4 regions of the Lonsdalea quercina genome follow, and region 1 is predicted to be linked to each of the others. Evidence: predicted binding sites of a transcription regulator. Region 1 holds the regulator's gene; each other region holds the start of a gene.
The links. The regulator PurR, encoded in region 1, represses purine synthesis genes. The targets are predictions, from matches to a motif close to CANGCAAACGTTTGCNTG.
Positions count from the first base shown of each region.

Region 1 (4,114 bases):
AGATCGGTTTTGTTCGCGCCGATGGTGTGTAGTAGGAACAATCCCTTAGGCTTCAGATTTTTGCGAACGACGCGGAAATAGGTATCGTAATTTTTGGGGCCGACGTGTTCAAACATGCCGACGGAAACGATGCGGTCAAACTGGCGGTCTAAATCACGATAATCTTCAAGCAGGATGGTGACGTCCAGATCCCGACACCGCTCCTGCGCCAGTCTCTGCTGTTCCCGCGAAATTGTCACGCCGGTGACGGAAACCCCATAGTACCTGGCTGCATATTCAGATAATCCCCCCCAGCCACAGCCGATATCCAATAAAGTCATGCCGCGTTGCAATTGCAGTTTTTCACAGATCATGCGCAGCTTGTTTTCCTGCGCCTGCTCCAGCGTCTCGGCGTCCTTCCAATAGCCGCAGGAATACTGCATGTAAGGGTCAAGCATGAGTGAGAAAAGGTCATTGCCGAGATCGTAATGCTCTTTTCCGACAATCCAGGCTCGTTTTTTGGACTGTAGGTTGGTGAGGCGGGCGATGAGAACGCGGGCGATATCGCTAACATGTTTGGGCAGCTTGTTATCAAGTCCGGCCCGGAGTACGCGGTGGAAGAAGATATCGAGTCTTTCACATTCCCACCAACCGTCCATGTAACTCTCTCCCAAACCAAGAGAGCCTTCTCGCAACACGCGTTTATAGAGGTCAGGATTTTTTACCTGTATATCGAACGGACGCGCGCCATTAATGGCGATGTCCGCCGAAGACAACATTTCTTTCACAATTTGGAACCAGGACGTGTTATGGATGTCCAGTTCCTCCACATAAGATGAACTCATAACCTCTCCCTATCTTGCTGTCAGCGATCATCGCAAGAAACAGCTTAGACAAAATTACCTGCAGAAGGTGTCGGTGGACGTGATCCATCGTCTATCCCCCGAAAAAGGGACTGGGGGAAATTAAGAGAAAAGCCGGTACGAAAGGCATCTATCCATGCCACAAAAGCCAAAGTAGGCAACACGTTATATCGACAGGATAGCAAACTGCTCAGTATGTCTTATTCGTAGGTTATTGTCTTAGAAGACAGTGACAAGTTTATGACTGCTTCAACCACGGTACAAGCTTTAAATGGCTGAAGCAGGGGAAAAGGCGGGGGTAATTATTTCAATCGAAATAGATGTAATAACTAACGGCGATAATCGCGGAAAGGGCCGTCAGCCACGGATCGACGCTCGATCAGTCGAGGATGTACCTCGATTACCTGGGACGTTTCACGCTTACTGGTGATTCGGTCCAACAGCATGGCGAACGCGGATTGCCCCAACCGTTCTTTCGGCTGATGTATCGTGGTCAGCGCCGGGGTGAAATAGCGTGAATGACGAACATTATCGTAGCCGATGATGGAGATATCCTGCGGTACGCGCAGCCCAAGTTCATCAGCCGCGCAGAGGGCGCCCATTGCCATAATATCGCCGCCGCAGAACACGGCGGTCGGGCGGCTTTTCTGCGCCAATATCTGATGCATGGCTTTGTAGCCGGATTCCGGCTCGAAGTCGCCTTGTACGATCCACTCATCACGGATATCAATGCCAGCTTCGTCGAGCGCTTTTCTGAAGCCCAGATAACGTCCGCTACCGGTGTTACGCTCCTGCAACCCTGGGATCACCCCGATATCGCGGTGGCCGCGTTCAATGAGGTACTGCGCGGCAAGATATCCACCTTCGAAAGCATTATCGACGACGGTATCGGTGAAGTCGCTGTGTGCCTGTCCCCAGTCCATGACGACCATAGGAATATGGCGATAGCCTTCCAACATCGTCAGAAGTTCAGGCGGGTATTCCGCGCACATGACCAGCAGTCCGTCTACACGCTTTTGCGCCAGCATGGCGAGATAAGCCCGCTGTTTGTCCAGATCGTTGTGAGAGTTGCAAAGAATCAGCGTATAGCCTTTGGCATAGCAGCTGTTTTCGACGGATTCGATAATTTCGGCGAAATAGGGCGCCTCGCTGGAGGTCGCCAGCAGTCCGATAGACTTGGTGTTATTGACTTTCAGGCTGCGCGCGACAGCGCTCGGAGAATAATGCAGTTCGTCAATGGCAGCGTGAACGGCGGCTTTGGTTTCTTCGGCGACGAATCTGGTCTTATTAATGACGTGGGATACGGTTGTGGTTGAAACGCCAGCACGTTTTGCCACATCTTTAATCGTTGCCATCTAAATGACTCCTAAACCTACTTCCTGCAGCAGTAAGTAACTTGTTAATCGTTTGCCTGCGCGAATTCGTCTCTTTCTGAAGATGGATGCATTTCAGAAGGAGGGGTGTCGACGGATATACCTGAAGATAGGAAATGATGCTCGACCAACGGAGTTCGTACAGCAGTAAACCGGTAATTCTGTCCGATCCGGGCGAAAAGTGAAAGCGTTAATTCTACTCCTGCAACGATAAAAGGACGTTATTACTGTGATAAAACAGAAGGGTCACGTTCTCATAACATTATATTCATCATTTGGGTGCTGATAGCACTCCGTTCCCCTATACTGACACGGCTGGCGACCCCGAGGGTTGTGCTTAAAATTAAGGAGAGAGTAATGGATACCAATCTAAAAATGTCGCTGTTGACGACTGTCGCGGCATTGGCGGTGATTATCGCCTTCAGTTTTACTGCGGTATTTGGCGCTTAAGCCATTTTGCCGAGGTTTGCGCTCACGAAAATCATTCTCGTGGGCATAGTGTAAAAAGGGGCTTCGGTCCCTTTTTCTATTTCGTTGTTGTGTTCATTTAAATGATTGCCGAGAGTTATCTCACCGTCTGCGGCATGACCACCCGGCGGGCGCCAATATAATGTTCCTGCCAATAGTCTTCGTTGAGTTTGCTTATTTTGATATCTGAACCTGCACGAGGCGACTGAATAAATCGTCCGTTTCCAACATAAACGCCTACATGGTCAGCCGTACCACGATGGTTGATGCGGAAGAAGACCAGATCGCCGCTTTCCAACTCGTTTTTCTTGATAGGCGCGGCATCGCGCAAATGAAACATTTCATTGGCGGTACGGGGAATAGGTATTTTCACAATATCTTTGTAGGCGTAATAGACCAGCCCACTACAATCGAAACCGGTGTACGGCGATGAGCCGCCCCAGTGGTAGGGTTTGCCAATTTGACTCATCAATTTGTTGAGCGCGGTGACTTTAGCGCGTTGTGAGCGGAGCTTGTGCGCCGCGCTTAGTGTCAGGCCGCGGGGTTCGTCGACATCCTCTTTTCTATTACGAGTAACACGCGCGGCGGTCGATTTTTCTTCATCCATCCGAGCAGCGTGACCTCGTTTTGGTGTTTTTTTCGCTAGCGTCAGCGTGGATTGACCACGGGATAACCGTTTGACGGTCTTGGGCGTGGGCTGACGGGTGGGGGCGTCTTTATGTGAAGAGGTGTGGGCTACGGTCTGCGTGTGTTTTATGTTGCGCTTGGTTTTTTTGTCGTTATCGCCATCACCGGCTGCCTTGGACTTCGGGGCGATATTGCGGATTTTTTTCTTGTCTTGTGGGGAGGGGGCAGACTTTTTCGCGTTTTTGGTTTCTTTGTTTTTCTTCGTATCGACAGCATCTGAGGGATCGACGGGGGATTTACGAGAGATTAACGTCGGAGCTTGGGGGGCAGATATCGCCTGACTGATAACCAAGTGGCTAAAAAATAGTACGAAAAAAGTAGCAAGTAAACGCATTATAGTGTGACCGATGGTGGTTCTTATTCGTCCGATTTCCACAGTATTCCTCAAATCAACATAATTACAAAGTGCTAAAACACAGTTAATGAGTACAGAATAGTGAAAAATCGTTAATACGTGATTTTTTCACTGAATGAATGCTAATTTTTGTTGTTGATATAACCGGTTATTGTCTCTAAAAACCATCTGGCGATAACCCTACAAAAGATGTCGTTTTTTGTGGTTATCGCTATCGTTAAAATATGTCAGAGTAGTTGGGTGAGCGTATACCCTGTACTGATGCTATGGCTAGTGGCTTATCACTAGCCATCACGTGCTTTAAGGAAGCAATAGAATGACGACAACGACAATTGAAAAAATCCAGCGTCAAATCGCTGAAAACCCGATCCTGCTGTATATGAAAGGTT
Region 1 covers NZ_FNQS01000002.1:404,252-408,365, reverse strand. The annotation lists gene cfa (cyclopropane fatty acyl phospholipid synthase) at 1-824, opposite strand, end outside; gene purR (HTH-type transcriptional repressor PurR) at 1,172-2,197, opposite strand; gene cydH (cytochrome bd-I oxidase subunit CydH) at 2,573-2,665, shown strand; gene BLU64_RS04710 (C40 family peptidase) at 2,781-3,704, opposite strand; gene BLU64_RS04705 (Grx4 family monothiol glutaredoxin) at 4,042-4,114, shown strand, end outside.

Region 2 (4,114 bases), on a different contig from region 1:
CAGACCGGGGTATTTCGGCAGCAGGGAAGGGTGAATGTTGAGAATTTTTCCCTCGAATCGGGAGACGAACTCGGCGCTCAGTATGCGCATATAGCCTGCGAGCACGATGACGTCGGGCTGATATTTCTCTATTTCGTCCGCCAGCGCCGCGTCATAAGCCACGCGCTCGACTTCTTCACTCGGGGATAACACGTGCGTCGGGATGTCAGCGTCCTGCGCACGAGCCAATCCCCCCGCTTCGGGATTGTTGCTGAATACGGCGACGATCTTGCCTTTGACGCGGCAGCGCTCACAGGCAGAGATCAACGTTTGCAGGTTAGTTCCTTCACCTGAAATCAGCACTACGATATTTTTCATGCGTTAATAACCACGGTTTCTCCGGTATCGGTGCGGTTAATGTTACCGATTTTCCAGGCTTTTTCACCGTTGGCGTTCAGCAGGGCAATCGCGTCTTCTACCTGTTCGGCCGGCAGGGCGACGATCATGCCCACGCCGCAGTTGAAGGTGCGGTACATTTCATGACGGCTGACGTTGCCAGCTTTTTGCAGCCAGTTGAATACGGACGGCCATTGCCAGCTGGACTCATCGAGGGTGGCCTGCATGCCTTCCGGCAGTACGCGCGGAATATTTTCCCAGAAGCCGCCGCCGGTCAGGTGGCAGATGGCGTGCGCGTCCATTTTCTCAATCAGCGACAGGATGGATTTCACGTAGATTTTGGTCGGCGCCAGCAGGTGATCGGCCAACGGCACGCCATCCAGCTGCTCGGTAGCTGGGTCCGTGTGGCTGAATTCCAGAATTTTGCGCACCAGCGAATAGCCGTTGGAGTGCGGGCCGCTGGAGGCTAACGCGATCAGTGCGTCGCCTTCTTTTACCTTACTGCCGTCGATGATTTCTGATTTTTCGACCACGCCGACGCAGAAACCGGCGACGTCATAATCTTCTCCGTGATACATCCCCGGCATTTCCGCCGTTTCGCCGCCGACCAGAGCGCAGCCGGACTGTTTGCAGCCTGCGGCGATACCGGTGATGACGCTCGCCGCCGTGTCCACGTCCAGCTTGCCGGTGGCATAGTAGTCGAGAAAAAACAGCGGCTCGGCGCCAGCAACGACCAAATCATTGACGCACATGGCCACCAGGTCGATGCCGATGGCGTCGTGACGCTTCAGATCCATCGCCAGACGCAGTTTGGTGCCCACGCCGTCGGTGCCGGAAACCAGCACCGGCTCACGATATTTTTGCGGCAGGGCGCACAGGGCGCCGAATCCTCCCAGACCTCCCATGACTTCCGGGCGTCGAGTTTGTTTCACTACGCTTTTAATACGTCCAACCAATGCATTGCCTGCATCAATATCCACGCCTGCGTCTTTATAGCTGAGAGAGGTTTTATCGGTCACTGCGGAGTCCCCACGGAGGTTACGTTTGGTGATTGGAAAATGGAGCGGGGCAATTCTAACAGCCTAAGCAAACGTTTGCGAGCGGCGAGTGCCGGCGCGGTCTTTTAGGAAATAGGACGTCTAATTCGCAGAGCGGCTTGATCTGGATCAGCTGCCGCCGTATGTTCCCGCTTGCAAAAGCGGTATAATCCGGCGATTTTTTTGCCGTCCGTAGCCGAAGGGGAGAAGAAAAATGAAGATCGTAGAGGTTAAACACCCGCTAGTTAGACACAAACTGGGTCTGTTGCGCGAGCAGGATATCAGCACCAAACGTTTTCGTGAGCTGGCGTCGGAAATCGGGAGCCTGCTGACGTATGTCGCTACGGCGGATTTGGTCATGGAGAAAGTCACTATTGAAGGGTGGTGCGGACCGGTTGAAATCGATCAAATCAAGGGAAAAAAAATTACCGTTGTGCCGATTTTGCGCGCGGGTCTGGGCATGATGGAAGGGGTGCTGGAAAATCTGCCCAGCGCGCGTATTAGCGTTGTGGGGATGTACCGTGACGAAGAAACGCTGGAGCCGGTACCTTATTTCCAGAAACTGGCGTCCAATATCGACGAGCGTATGGCGCTAGTGGTAGACCCTATGCTGGCGACCGGCGGTTCCATGATCGCCACCATCGACCTGTTGAAGAAAGCCGGCTGCAAGCGTATCAAGCTACTGGTGCTGGTCGCGGCCCCGGAAGGGATCGCCGCGCTGGAGAAGGCCCATCCGGATGTTGAGCTGTATACCGCATCTATCGATAAAGAGCTGAACGAACACGGTTACATTATGCCGGGCCTGGGTGATGCCGGCGACAAGCTGTTCGGTACCAAATAAGCAGATACGATGAGCCGGCTGAAGAGCCGGTTTTTTTGGGGTTGAGTTTGCGGGTTGAGCTGTTTGCGCTGACGAAGTCGCGGCGGGTCGCCCGGGAGATGTCGTATTGAAGCGGATACGACCGCTTTACTGATTGTTTTTTCAACACCTAGAGAAAGGAATAACAAGATGACTCGTCGCGCCATCGGCGTTAGTGAACGGCCACCGTTGTTACAAACCCTCCCGTTGAGCCTCCAGCACTTGTTCGCCATGTTCGGCGCGACGGTGCTGGTCCCGATCCTGTTCAAAATCAATCCCGCCACCGTATTATTGTTCAATGGTATCGGGACGCTGATGTATTTGCTGATCTGTAAAGGAAAAATACCGGCCTATCTGGGATCCAGTTTTGCGTTCATTTCTCCGGTGCTGCTGTTGCTACCGCTGGGTTATGAGCTGGCTTTGGGCGGATTTATTATCTGCGGCGTCCTGTTCTGTTTGGTGGCGTTGATTGTCAAAAAAGCCGGGACCGCCTGGCTTTCGGTCATGTTTCCGCCCGCGGCAATGGGCGCTATCGTGGCGGTGATCGGTCTGGAACTGGCTGGCGTAGCGGCCGGGATGGCGGGACTGTTGCCCGCCGACGGCGCGAGCGTCGATACCAAAGCCGTGATTGTTTCGCTGACGACGCTGGCTGTGACGATTCTGGGATCGGTGATGTTTCGTGGCTTTCTGGCCATCATCCCTATTCTGGTCGGCGTATTGGCGGGTTACGCGCTATCCTTCTTTATGGGCATGGTGGATCTGACGCCGGTCGCGCAGGCCCACTGGCTTGCTCTGCCGACATTCTACACGCCGCGTTTTGAGTGGTTCGCCGTGTTGTCCATTCTTCCCGCCGCGCTGGTGGTGATAGCCGAACACATCGGACATCTGGTGGTGACAGCCAATATCGTCAAGAAAGATTTGATGCGTGATCCCGGACTGCATCGCTCCCTGTTCGCCAATGGGATCTCCACCGTTTTCTCCGGCTGTTTCGGTTCCACGCCGAATACGACTTATGGCGAGAACATCGGCGTATTAGCGTTGACCAAGGTCTACAGCACTTGGGTGATCGGCGGCGCGGCGGTGCTGGCTATCCTGTTGTCCTGCGTCGGTAAGCTGGCGGCGGCGATCCAAGCGGTCCCCGTGCCGGTGATGGGAGGCGTATCGCTGTTACTGTATGGAGTGATTGCTGCGTCAGGCATCCGAGTGTTGATCGAATCGAAGGTGAATTACGACAAAGCGCAGAACCTGATCCTGACGGCGGTGATTCTGATCATCGGGGTCAGCGGCGCGAAGGTTCACCTCGGCGCCGTCGAACTAAAAGGGATGGCGCTGGCGACGGTGGTGGGGATTTTCCTGAGCCTGCTGTTCCGCGTGATTTCCCTGCTGCGCAAAGAAGAAGTCGTGCTTGATCCGGCAGATGAAGAAGAAGGTTCCTTATGATGCCGTGACGAATGTCGCCGCTGTCGCGAGCCGACGGCGGCGACTGACCCCGGCGGCAGGTGTGCTGCCGGTTCAACAGGGGAAAGTTTCTGTGATAGACTTGCCCCGTTTTCCTGCCCGTTAGGTTTGAGGTGCTTCTGAACACGCCGGCACAGCTTTCATTACCGCTCTATTTACCGGATGACGAAACGTTCGACAGTTTCTATCCCGGAGAAAACGCTTCGCTGCTGGCGGCGCTTCATTCGGCATTGACTCAGCGGCACGGCAGCTACATCTATTTCTGGTCGCGCCACGGCGGAGGCCGGAGCCACCTGCTGCATGCGGCCTGCGCCGAACTCTCCCGTAAAGACGAAGCCGTCGGCTATGTGCCGCTGGATAAGCGCGCCTATTTTGTGCCTGAGGT
Region 2 covers NZ_FNQS01000001.1:332,571-336,684, reverse strand. The annotation lists gene purN (phosphoribosylglycinamide formyltransferase) at 1-357, opposite strand, end outside; gene purM (phosphoribosylformylglycinamidine cyclo-ligase) at 354-1,394, opposite strand; gene upp (uracil phosphoribosyltransferase) at 1,627-2,253, shown strand; gene uraA (uracil permease) at 2,422-3,711, shown strand; gene hda (DnaA inactivator Hda) at 3,843-4,114, shown strand, end outside.
Region 2: purM (phosphoribosylformylglycinamidine cyclo-ligase) is a predicted target of PurR. The motif match lies at 1,459-1,476, and genes of this name have one in related genera.

Region 3 (4,114 bases), on a different contig from region 1:
GCTGGCTTTGGCGGACCAGGACATCATTATTCCGATGACCGGGATGGTCCAATCCCTCAATGTCTCCGTCGCCTCCGCATTAATTCTTTACGAGGCGCAGCGCCAGCGTCAAATGGCCGGGATGTATCAACGTGACGCCAGCCCACTGGACGAAGAAGAGCAACAGCGGCTGTTGTTCGAGGGCGGTTACCCCGTTCTCGCCCGCGTAGCGAAGCGTAAAGGACTTCCACGACCACGCATAGACCAGCAAGGTCAGGTGGTCGCCGACACCCCGTGGTGGGCCGCCATGCAGTCCACGGTGCAATAATGCGCGGGCGCCTGCTGAATACCCAACCGCTGAACACGCTTGTCGGCGTCGGGCCCAGTCAGGCAAATAAATTGGCCCGCATCGGTCTGGAAACGGTGGAAGACCTGCTGTTTCATCTACCGCTGCGCTACGAAGACCGCACTCAGCTTTATCCCATCAACGACCTTCTTCCGGGCATCTACGCGACCGTAGAGGGTGAAATTTTGCGCTGTGACGTCACCTTTGGCCGCCGTCGTATGCTGACCTGCCAGATCAGCGATGGCAGCGGCATGCTCACGCTGCGCTTTTTCAATTTCAACGCCGCCATGAAGAACAGCCTGTCGCCGGGCCAGCGGGTCATCGCTTATGGCGAAATCCGCCGAGGCAAGCTGGGGGCTGAAATTATCCACCCGGAGTATCGGGTTCAGGGCGAAGAAAGCGACGTAGCACTACAGGAAACGCTGACGCCGGTCTATCCCACCACCGACGGCATCCGCCAGGCCACGCTGCGTAAGCTGACCGACCAGGCGCTGAAACTGCTGGACCGCCATCCGATTGATGAACTGCTGCCGCAGGAGCTCAATCACACGATGATTAGCCTGACGGAAGCGCTGCATACGCTTCATCGGCCACCGCCCGACATGCAATTGAGCGAACTGGAGCAGGGTAAACATCCGGCTCAGCAACGCTTGATCATGGAAGAGCTGTTGGCCCACAACCTGAGCATGCTGGCTGCACGTGCCGGCGCCCAGCGCCACCACGCGCTGGCGTTGCCACCCCGCGATACGTTGAAACAACAGTTGCTGTCCGCCCTCCCGTTTTCGCCGACTCGGGCGCAGGAGCGCGTCGTGGCCGAAATCGAACAGGATTTGAATCACCCTTATCCCATGATGCGGCTGGTTCAGGGCGACGTCGGCTCCGGCAAAACGCTGGTGGCGGCTTTGGCCGCATTACGCGCCATTGCTCACGGCAAGCAGGTGGCTCTCATGGCGCCGACCGAACTGTTGGCGGAACAACATGCGCACAACTTCCGTCAATGGTTTGCGCCACTCGGCATCAACGTCGGATGGCTGGCCGGAAAGCAAAAAGGCAAAGCGCGTCAGGCCCAGCAGGAAGCGATCGCCAACGGCGATGTCGGCATGGTGGTCGGTACTCACGCCATTTTCCAGCAGCAGGTCCAATTTAACGGTCTGGCGCTGGTCATTATCGATGAACAGCACCGGTTCGGCGTACATCAGCGGCTTGCCCTGTGGGAAAAAGGCGAGCAGCAAGGATTTCACCCCCACCAGCTGATCATGACCGCGACGCCGATCCCGCGTACGCTGGCAATGACCGCGTACGCCGACCTGGAAACGTCCATCATCGACGAACTACCGCCGGGCAGAACGCCCGTCACTACCGTCGCCATCCCCGACACCCGCCGTAGCGATATCATCCAGCGTGTCGACAATGCCTGTCAGCAGGAAGGGCGTCAGGCCTACTGGGTGTGTACCCTGATTGAAGAGTCGGACCTTCTGGAGGCGCAGGCGGCGGAAGCTACCTGTCAGGAACTGCGCGAAGCGCTGCCGGCGCTCACTATCGGACTGGTGCACGGACGAATGAAGGCGCAGGAAAAACAACAGGTGATGGAGGCGTTCAAGGCAGGCCAAATTCAGCTGCTCGTCGCTACCACCGTGATTGAAGTCGGGGTCGACGTCCCCAACGCCAGCCTGATGATTATCGAAAACCCGGAACGGCTCGGTTTGGCGCAGCTGCACCAGCTGCGCGGACGCGTCGGCCGCGGTTCGGTCGCATCCCACTGCGTACTGTTGTACAAATCACCGCTCAGCAAAACCGCCCAGAAGCGGCTGCAGGTTTTACGGGATAGCAACGATGGCTTTGTGATCGCGCAACGCGATCTCGAGATCCGCGGACCGGGTGAGTTGCTTGGCACCCGTCAAACCGGCAGCGCCGAATTCAAAGTCGCCGACCTTCTGCGAGACCAGGCGCTGATCCCACAGGTCCAGCGTCTTGCCCGCCATATCCATGAGCGCTATCCCGAACACGCGCAAGCGCTGATAGAACGCTGGCTGCCGGAAAGCGCGCGCTACACCAACGCCTAAACGCCGGCAGCGATCACGTCCCCCAGATTCCCCACCACGGGCGTACAAGAAGATGAAGTGCGCAACCGTTTGCTTTTGTTAGGCAGATCATTAAAATGCGGTTTTTGTCGTTCTGGAGTGCCAACCGCCATGCGTATTCCCTCTGCCGAACCTTTGCGCCCGCAAGAACCCGCCGCTGCCCATCCACGCAGCGAACTCATCTACCGTCTTGAAGACCGCCCGCCGCTGCCGCAAACGCTGTTTGCCGCCGGTCAGCACCTGTTAGCCATGTTCGTCGCCGTTATCACGCCGGCGTTGCTGATCTGTCAGGCACTCGGACTCCCCGCGCAGGATACGCAACACATCATCAGCATGTCGCTGTTTGCGTCCGGTCTGGCCTCCATACTGCAAATCAAAACCTGGGGGCCAGTTGGCTCCGGGCTGCTGTCGATTCAGGGCACCAGCTTTAACTTCGTGACGCCGCTGATTATGGGCGGGTTGGCGTTGAAAAACGGCGGCGCAGATGTGCCTACCATGATGGCCGCGCTGTTCGGCACACTGATGGTCGCCTCTTGCACCGAGATCCTGCTCTCCCGCGTTCTTCATCTGGCCCGCAGGATTATTACTCCGCTGGTATCCGGCGTGGTGGTCATGATTATTGGTCTGTCGCTAATTCAGGTTGGGCTGACTTCGATCGGCGGCGGGTTTGCGGCTCTGAACGATCATTCGTTCGGTGCGCCCAAAAATCTGCTGCTGGCAGGCGTGGTCCTGTTGGTAATCATCCTGCTTAATCGCCAGCGTAATCCCTATCTGCGCGTCGCCTCGCTGGTGATCGCCATGGCCGTCGGGTATCTGGCGGCGTGGCTGATGGGAATGCTGCCAAAGGAGATGTCCAGCACAGCACAGTCGGCCATCATGGTGCCGACGCCGTTGTATTACGGTCTGGGCTTCGACTGGAGCCTACTCGTACCACTGATGCTGGTGTTTATGGTGACGTCGCTGGAAACAATCGGCGATATCACGGCGACCTCCGATGTCTCTGAACAGCCGGTACGCGGACCACTGTACATGAAACGCCTGAAAGGCGGCGTACTGGCCAACGGCCTAAACTCCATGCTTTCAGCGGTATTCAACACCTTTCCCAACTCCTGCTTCGGTCAGAACAACGGCGTGATCCAATTGACCGGCGTCGCCAGCCGCCATGTCGGTTTCGTCGTCGCGCTGATGCTGATTGTCCTGGGGCTTTTTCCGGCGGTCAGCGGCTTCGTTCAGCATATTCCTGAACCGGTGCTGGGCGGCGCGACCATCGTGATGTTCGGTACAATCGCCGCCTCAGGCGTACGCATCGTGTCTCGCGAACCGCTAAACCGCCGGGCGATCATGATTATCGCCCTCTCGCTGGCCGTGGGTCTGGGCGTAGCTCAGCAGCCGCTGATCTTGCAGTTCGCGCCTGACTGGCTGAAAACCCTTCTGTCTTCCGGCATCGCCGCAGGCGGGATCACCGCCATCGTCTTAAATCTCGTGTTCCCGCAAGAGAAGGCAGAAATAGAATAGGGAGCCTGCTTCCAGATATTTCGTATTTACCGTGCTAATCATGGCTCCATGATGCAACATCGTGCCCTGATTCTTGTCAGGCGTATGATTACCGACTTGAGCCGCTGCCCACATTGCGGCATAACTCTTCTATCCTCGACGACAGGCACGGACTGATACGATGAAATTGATCGGGAAGCTACTCATCTCACTG
Region 3 covers NZ_FNQS01000010.1:26,495-30,608, reverse strand. The annotation lists gene trmH (tRNA (guanosine(18)-2'-O)-methyltransferase TrmH) at 1-307, shown strand, start outside; gene recG (ATP-dependent DNA helicase RecG) at 307-2,388, shown strand; gene BLU64_RS13375 (nucleobase:cation symporter-2 family protein) at 2,518-3,921, shown strand; gene BLU64_RS13370 (AsmA family protein) at 4,082-4,114, shown strand, end outside.
Region 3: BLU64_RS13375 (nucleobase:cation symporter-2 family protein) is a predicted target of PurR. The motif match lies at 2,447-2,464, and genes of this name have one in related genera.

Region 4 (4,114 bases), on a different contig from region 1:
AAAAAGGCGCTCGGCTGCTGCGTCGCGATGTCGACTGGCGCTACGGGGTGGACGCGGACGGCTGGTTCTGGGAAAACGCAGAGGGACATCTGAGCCATCTGCCCATGACGAATGTGCCGCTGCCGAATGCCGCCACGGCGCTTGCCGCGCTGAATGCCTCGCCGCTCAAGGTGGATGAACGCGCTCTTCGCGACGGCCTGCGGGACGCGGCCTTGCCGGGGCGTTTCCAGATTGTCGGCGACAAGCCCTTGCTGATTCTGGATGTGGCGCACAACCCGCACGCGGCTGCTTACCTGTCCGAACGCTTGGCGGCGTTGCCTCCTCACGGCGTCGTCCGCGCCGTTGTCGGCATGCTGTCCGACAAAGATATCGTCAGTACGCTGGAACAGCTCAAGCCGCAGGTAGATGTCTGGTATTGCGCGCCGCTGGAAGGACCGCGCGGCGCCAGCGCGGATTTGCTTGTTCAACATCTCGATAGCAGCCGTTCGTATCCCGATGTGGTCTCCGCCTGGCGAGCGGCGATGCAGGACGCCGATGAACGCGACGTGGTTGTGGTGTGCGGCTCCTTTCATACGGTAGCGCATGTGATGTCCGCGCTTGAAGAAGGAGTTGTGGATGGCAAGTAAATTTCAAAACCGTCTGGTCGGCACCGTCATTTTGGTCGCGCTGGGCGTCATCGTGCTGCCGGGCCTGTTGGACGGCAAGAAAAAACACTATCAGGACGAGTTTGCCGCCATTCCTTTGGTGCCGAAGCCGGAAGACACGCTGGAAGCGGAGTCGCTGCCGCCGATCACTCAGTCGCTGACGCCGCAGTCTCCGGACAGTGCGACGGCGCCCGATGGGGAAGAGGGCGGTGAAGAGATGGAGAGCGCCGATCGGGCGGTCGATAGCGCTCCAGATACCGCGGCGCCTCAGAATGCCACGCCGCCGACTTCTGCCGCCCGGCCTTCCGCGCCACCGTCTAGCCCGGTGGTTCCGCCTCCGGTGAAAGCGGAGCCGAAACCCAAGCCGAAGCCAGAGGTCAAACCCGCTCCGCGGCCGGCGGAGAGTAAACCGGCAGCCGCGCCGCAGGCCCCGGCAGGGCAGGCTTTTATCGTGCAGCTGGGCGCATTGAAAAATGCGGACAAGGTGAATGAGATTGTCGCCAAGCTGAGACTTTCGGGGTTCCGTGCTTACACGGTGCCGTCTTCGCCCGTCTCCGGGCAAATTACCCGCATTTATGTGGGGCCAGATGCCTCTAAGCAGAAGCTACAGTCCTCGTTGAGCGAATTGCAGCAGATCAGCGGGCTAAGCGGACAGGTAAAAGCAGCGCACTAATACTAATTCGGGACGACGTCGTGAAAATCCCTGGATGGCGGTGGGCATTGCGGGTAAAACCGACGCCATCGCCTTTTTTCGGTATCTTCATGGCCCGTCAGCGGTTTTTCAGTTGGCCGATTGATTGACACATTTCGCGCGGGATTCCGGTACGCAAACGTTTTCTTTTTCTGTTAGAATGCGCCGCGAACAGGATGAGCCGCGTAGGTCGTTGGTTATTGTTCATTGAGTAGGATAGTTCATGGTTTGGGTGGATTACGTCATTATCGGCATTATTGGGTTCTCGGCTCTGGTCAGTTTGATTCGAGGATTTGTCCGTGAAGCGCTCTCACTGGTGACCTGGGGATGTGCGTTTTTCATTGCCAGTCACTACTATGGCTATCTGGCAGGGTACTTCACCCGCTTTGAAGATGAACTGGTTCGCAACGGCATCGCTATCGCCATTCTGTTTCTTGCGACGTTGATTGTGGGAGCCATCGTCAACTATGCGATAGGTTCTCTGGTTGAGCGAACCGGGCTGTCGGGTACCGATCGTGTGCTGGGCGTTTGCTTTGGCGCCCTGCGCGGGGTCTTGATTGTCTCTGCAATCTTGTTCTTTCTGGACACCTTCACCGGGTTTTCCCAGAGCGTTGACTGGAAACAGTCCCAGTTGATCCCGCAGTTCAGCTATATCATCAGGTGGTTCTTTGACTACCTGCAAAGCACGTCGAGTTTCTTGCCGCGGCACATCTAGTCGCGGTAGCGCTGATGAGGAAAAGACAACATGTGCGGTATTGTCGGTATCGCCGGCGTCACGCCGGTCAACCAGTCGATTTATGACGCGTTAACGGTGTTACAACACCGTGGGCAGGATGCCGCAGGCATCGTAACGATAGATGCTCATCACTGTTTTCGCCTGCGTAAGGCAAACGGTCTGGTCAAAGACGTTTTTGAAGCACGGCACATGCAGCGCCTGCAGGGGAATATGGGGCTCGGCCATGTGCGTTATCCCACGGCGGGCAGTTCCAGCGCCTCCGAAGCGCAGCCTTTTTACGTCAACTCTCCTTTCGGAATTACGCTGGCCCACAACGGCAATCTGACCAATGCGCACGAGCTGCGTCAGAAGTTGTTTGAGCAGGGCCGCCGCCACGTCAATACGACGTCTGATTCGGAAATTCTTCTCAACATTTTCGCCAAAGAGCTGGACCGCTTTCAGCACTATCCGCTGGAGCCTGACAACATCTTCGCCGCCGTTGCCGCGATGCATCAGCAAATCCGCGGCGCCTATGCCTGCGTCAGTATGATTATCGGACACGGCTTGGTGGCTTTCCGCGACCCTAACGGGATCCGTCCGCTGGTCATCGGTAAACGCACGCTGGAAGACGGGCGCAACGAATATATGGTGGCGTCCGAGAGCGTGGCGCTGGATACGCTGGGCTTTGAGTTTCTGCGCGATGTAGCGCCAGGCGAAGCGATTTACATCACGGATAAAGGCCAACTTTACACCCGCCAGTGCGCGGAAAATCCAAGACATCATCCGTGCCTGTTCGAGTATGTTTATTTCGCGCGACCCGACTCGTTTATCGACAAAATTTCGGTCTACAGCGCCCGTGTGCGCATGGGGCAGAAGTTGGGCGAAAAAATCGCGCGCTGCTGGGACGATCTGGATATCGACGTGGTCATTCCTATTCCCGAAACCTCGTGCGATATCGCGCTGGAAATCGCCCGCATCATCGATAAGCCTTATCGTCAGGGCTTTGTGAAAAACCGCTATGTCGGGCGCACGTTTATCATGCCGGGACAGGAGACGCGGGTGAAATCTGTGCGTCGTAAGCTGAATGCCAACCGCGCTGAATTCCGTGATAAAAACGTGCTGCTGGTGGATGACTCCATCGTGCGAGGCACTACCTCACAGCAGATTGTCGAGATGGCAAGGGATGCTGGCGCCAAACGCGTCTATCTCGCGTCCGCCGCGCCGGAAATTCGCTTCCCGAACGTTTACGGCATCGATATGCCGAGCGTCAATGAGCTGATCGCCCACGGAAGAGAAGTGGAGGAGATCTGCGAGCTTATCGGCGCCGACGCCCTGATTTTCCAGGATCTATCAGATCTGGTTGAGGCCGTTCGGGACGACAATCCGGATATCACCCAATTCGAATGCTCCGTCTTTAACGGCATTTATGTCACGCATGATGTGGATCAGGGCTATCTGGACTATCTTGAAGGTCTGCGTAACGACGATGCTCAGGTGTTGCGCAGTAAAAGTGAAGTCGAAGATCTGGAGATGCATAACGAAGGCTGACGGAACGCTTGACGTTTTCTCCAGTAAGGGAGTGCCTATCGGTACTCCCTTTATTTTTGCATCTTGCCAATCATGGACGGATGCGGCACAGTCTGCGCTGACGAGGTGAATGCAGGTCTATCCTGTTTAAGGAAGGGTATGAAGCGACTGATTATTGGTATTTCCGGCGCCAGTGGGGTGATTTACGGCGTACGCCTGTTACAGGTGCTGCAGCCGTTGGACGAAATAGAAACCCATCTGGTGATGAGCCAGGCCGCACGGCAGACGCTGGCTCTGGAAACCGATCTCAGCGTGCGCGACGTTCAGTCATTGGCGGATGAGGTGCACGATTGCCGCGACATCGCCGCCAGCATTTCTTCCGGTTCTTTTAAAACCGCCGGTATGGCGATTTTGCCGTGCTCGATCAAAACGCTGTCCGGCATAGCCCACAGCTACACCGATAGTCTGCTGACCCGCTCAGCGGACGTGATGCTGAAAGAGCGGCGTCCTATCGTGCTGTGCGTACGAGAAACGCCA
Region 4 covers NZ_FNQS01000003.1:216,644-220,757, reverse strand. The annotation lists gene folC (bifunctional tetrahydrofolate synthase/dihydrofolate synthase) at 1-626, shown strand, start outside; gene dedD (cell division protein DedD) at 616-1,317, shown strand; gene cvpA (colicin V production protein) at 1,559-2,050, shown strand; gene purF (amidophosphoribosyltransferase) at 2,081-3,598, shown strand; gene BLU64_RS06205 (UbiX family flavin prenyltransferase) at 3,737-4,114, shown strand, end outside.
Region 4: cvpA (colicin V production protein) is a predicted target of PurR. The motif match lies at 1,468-1,485, and genes of this name have one in related genera.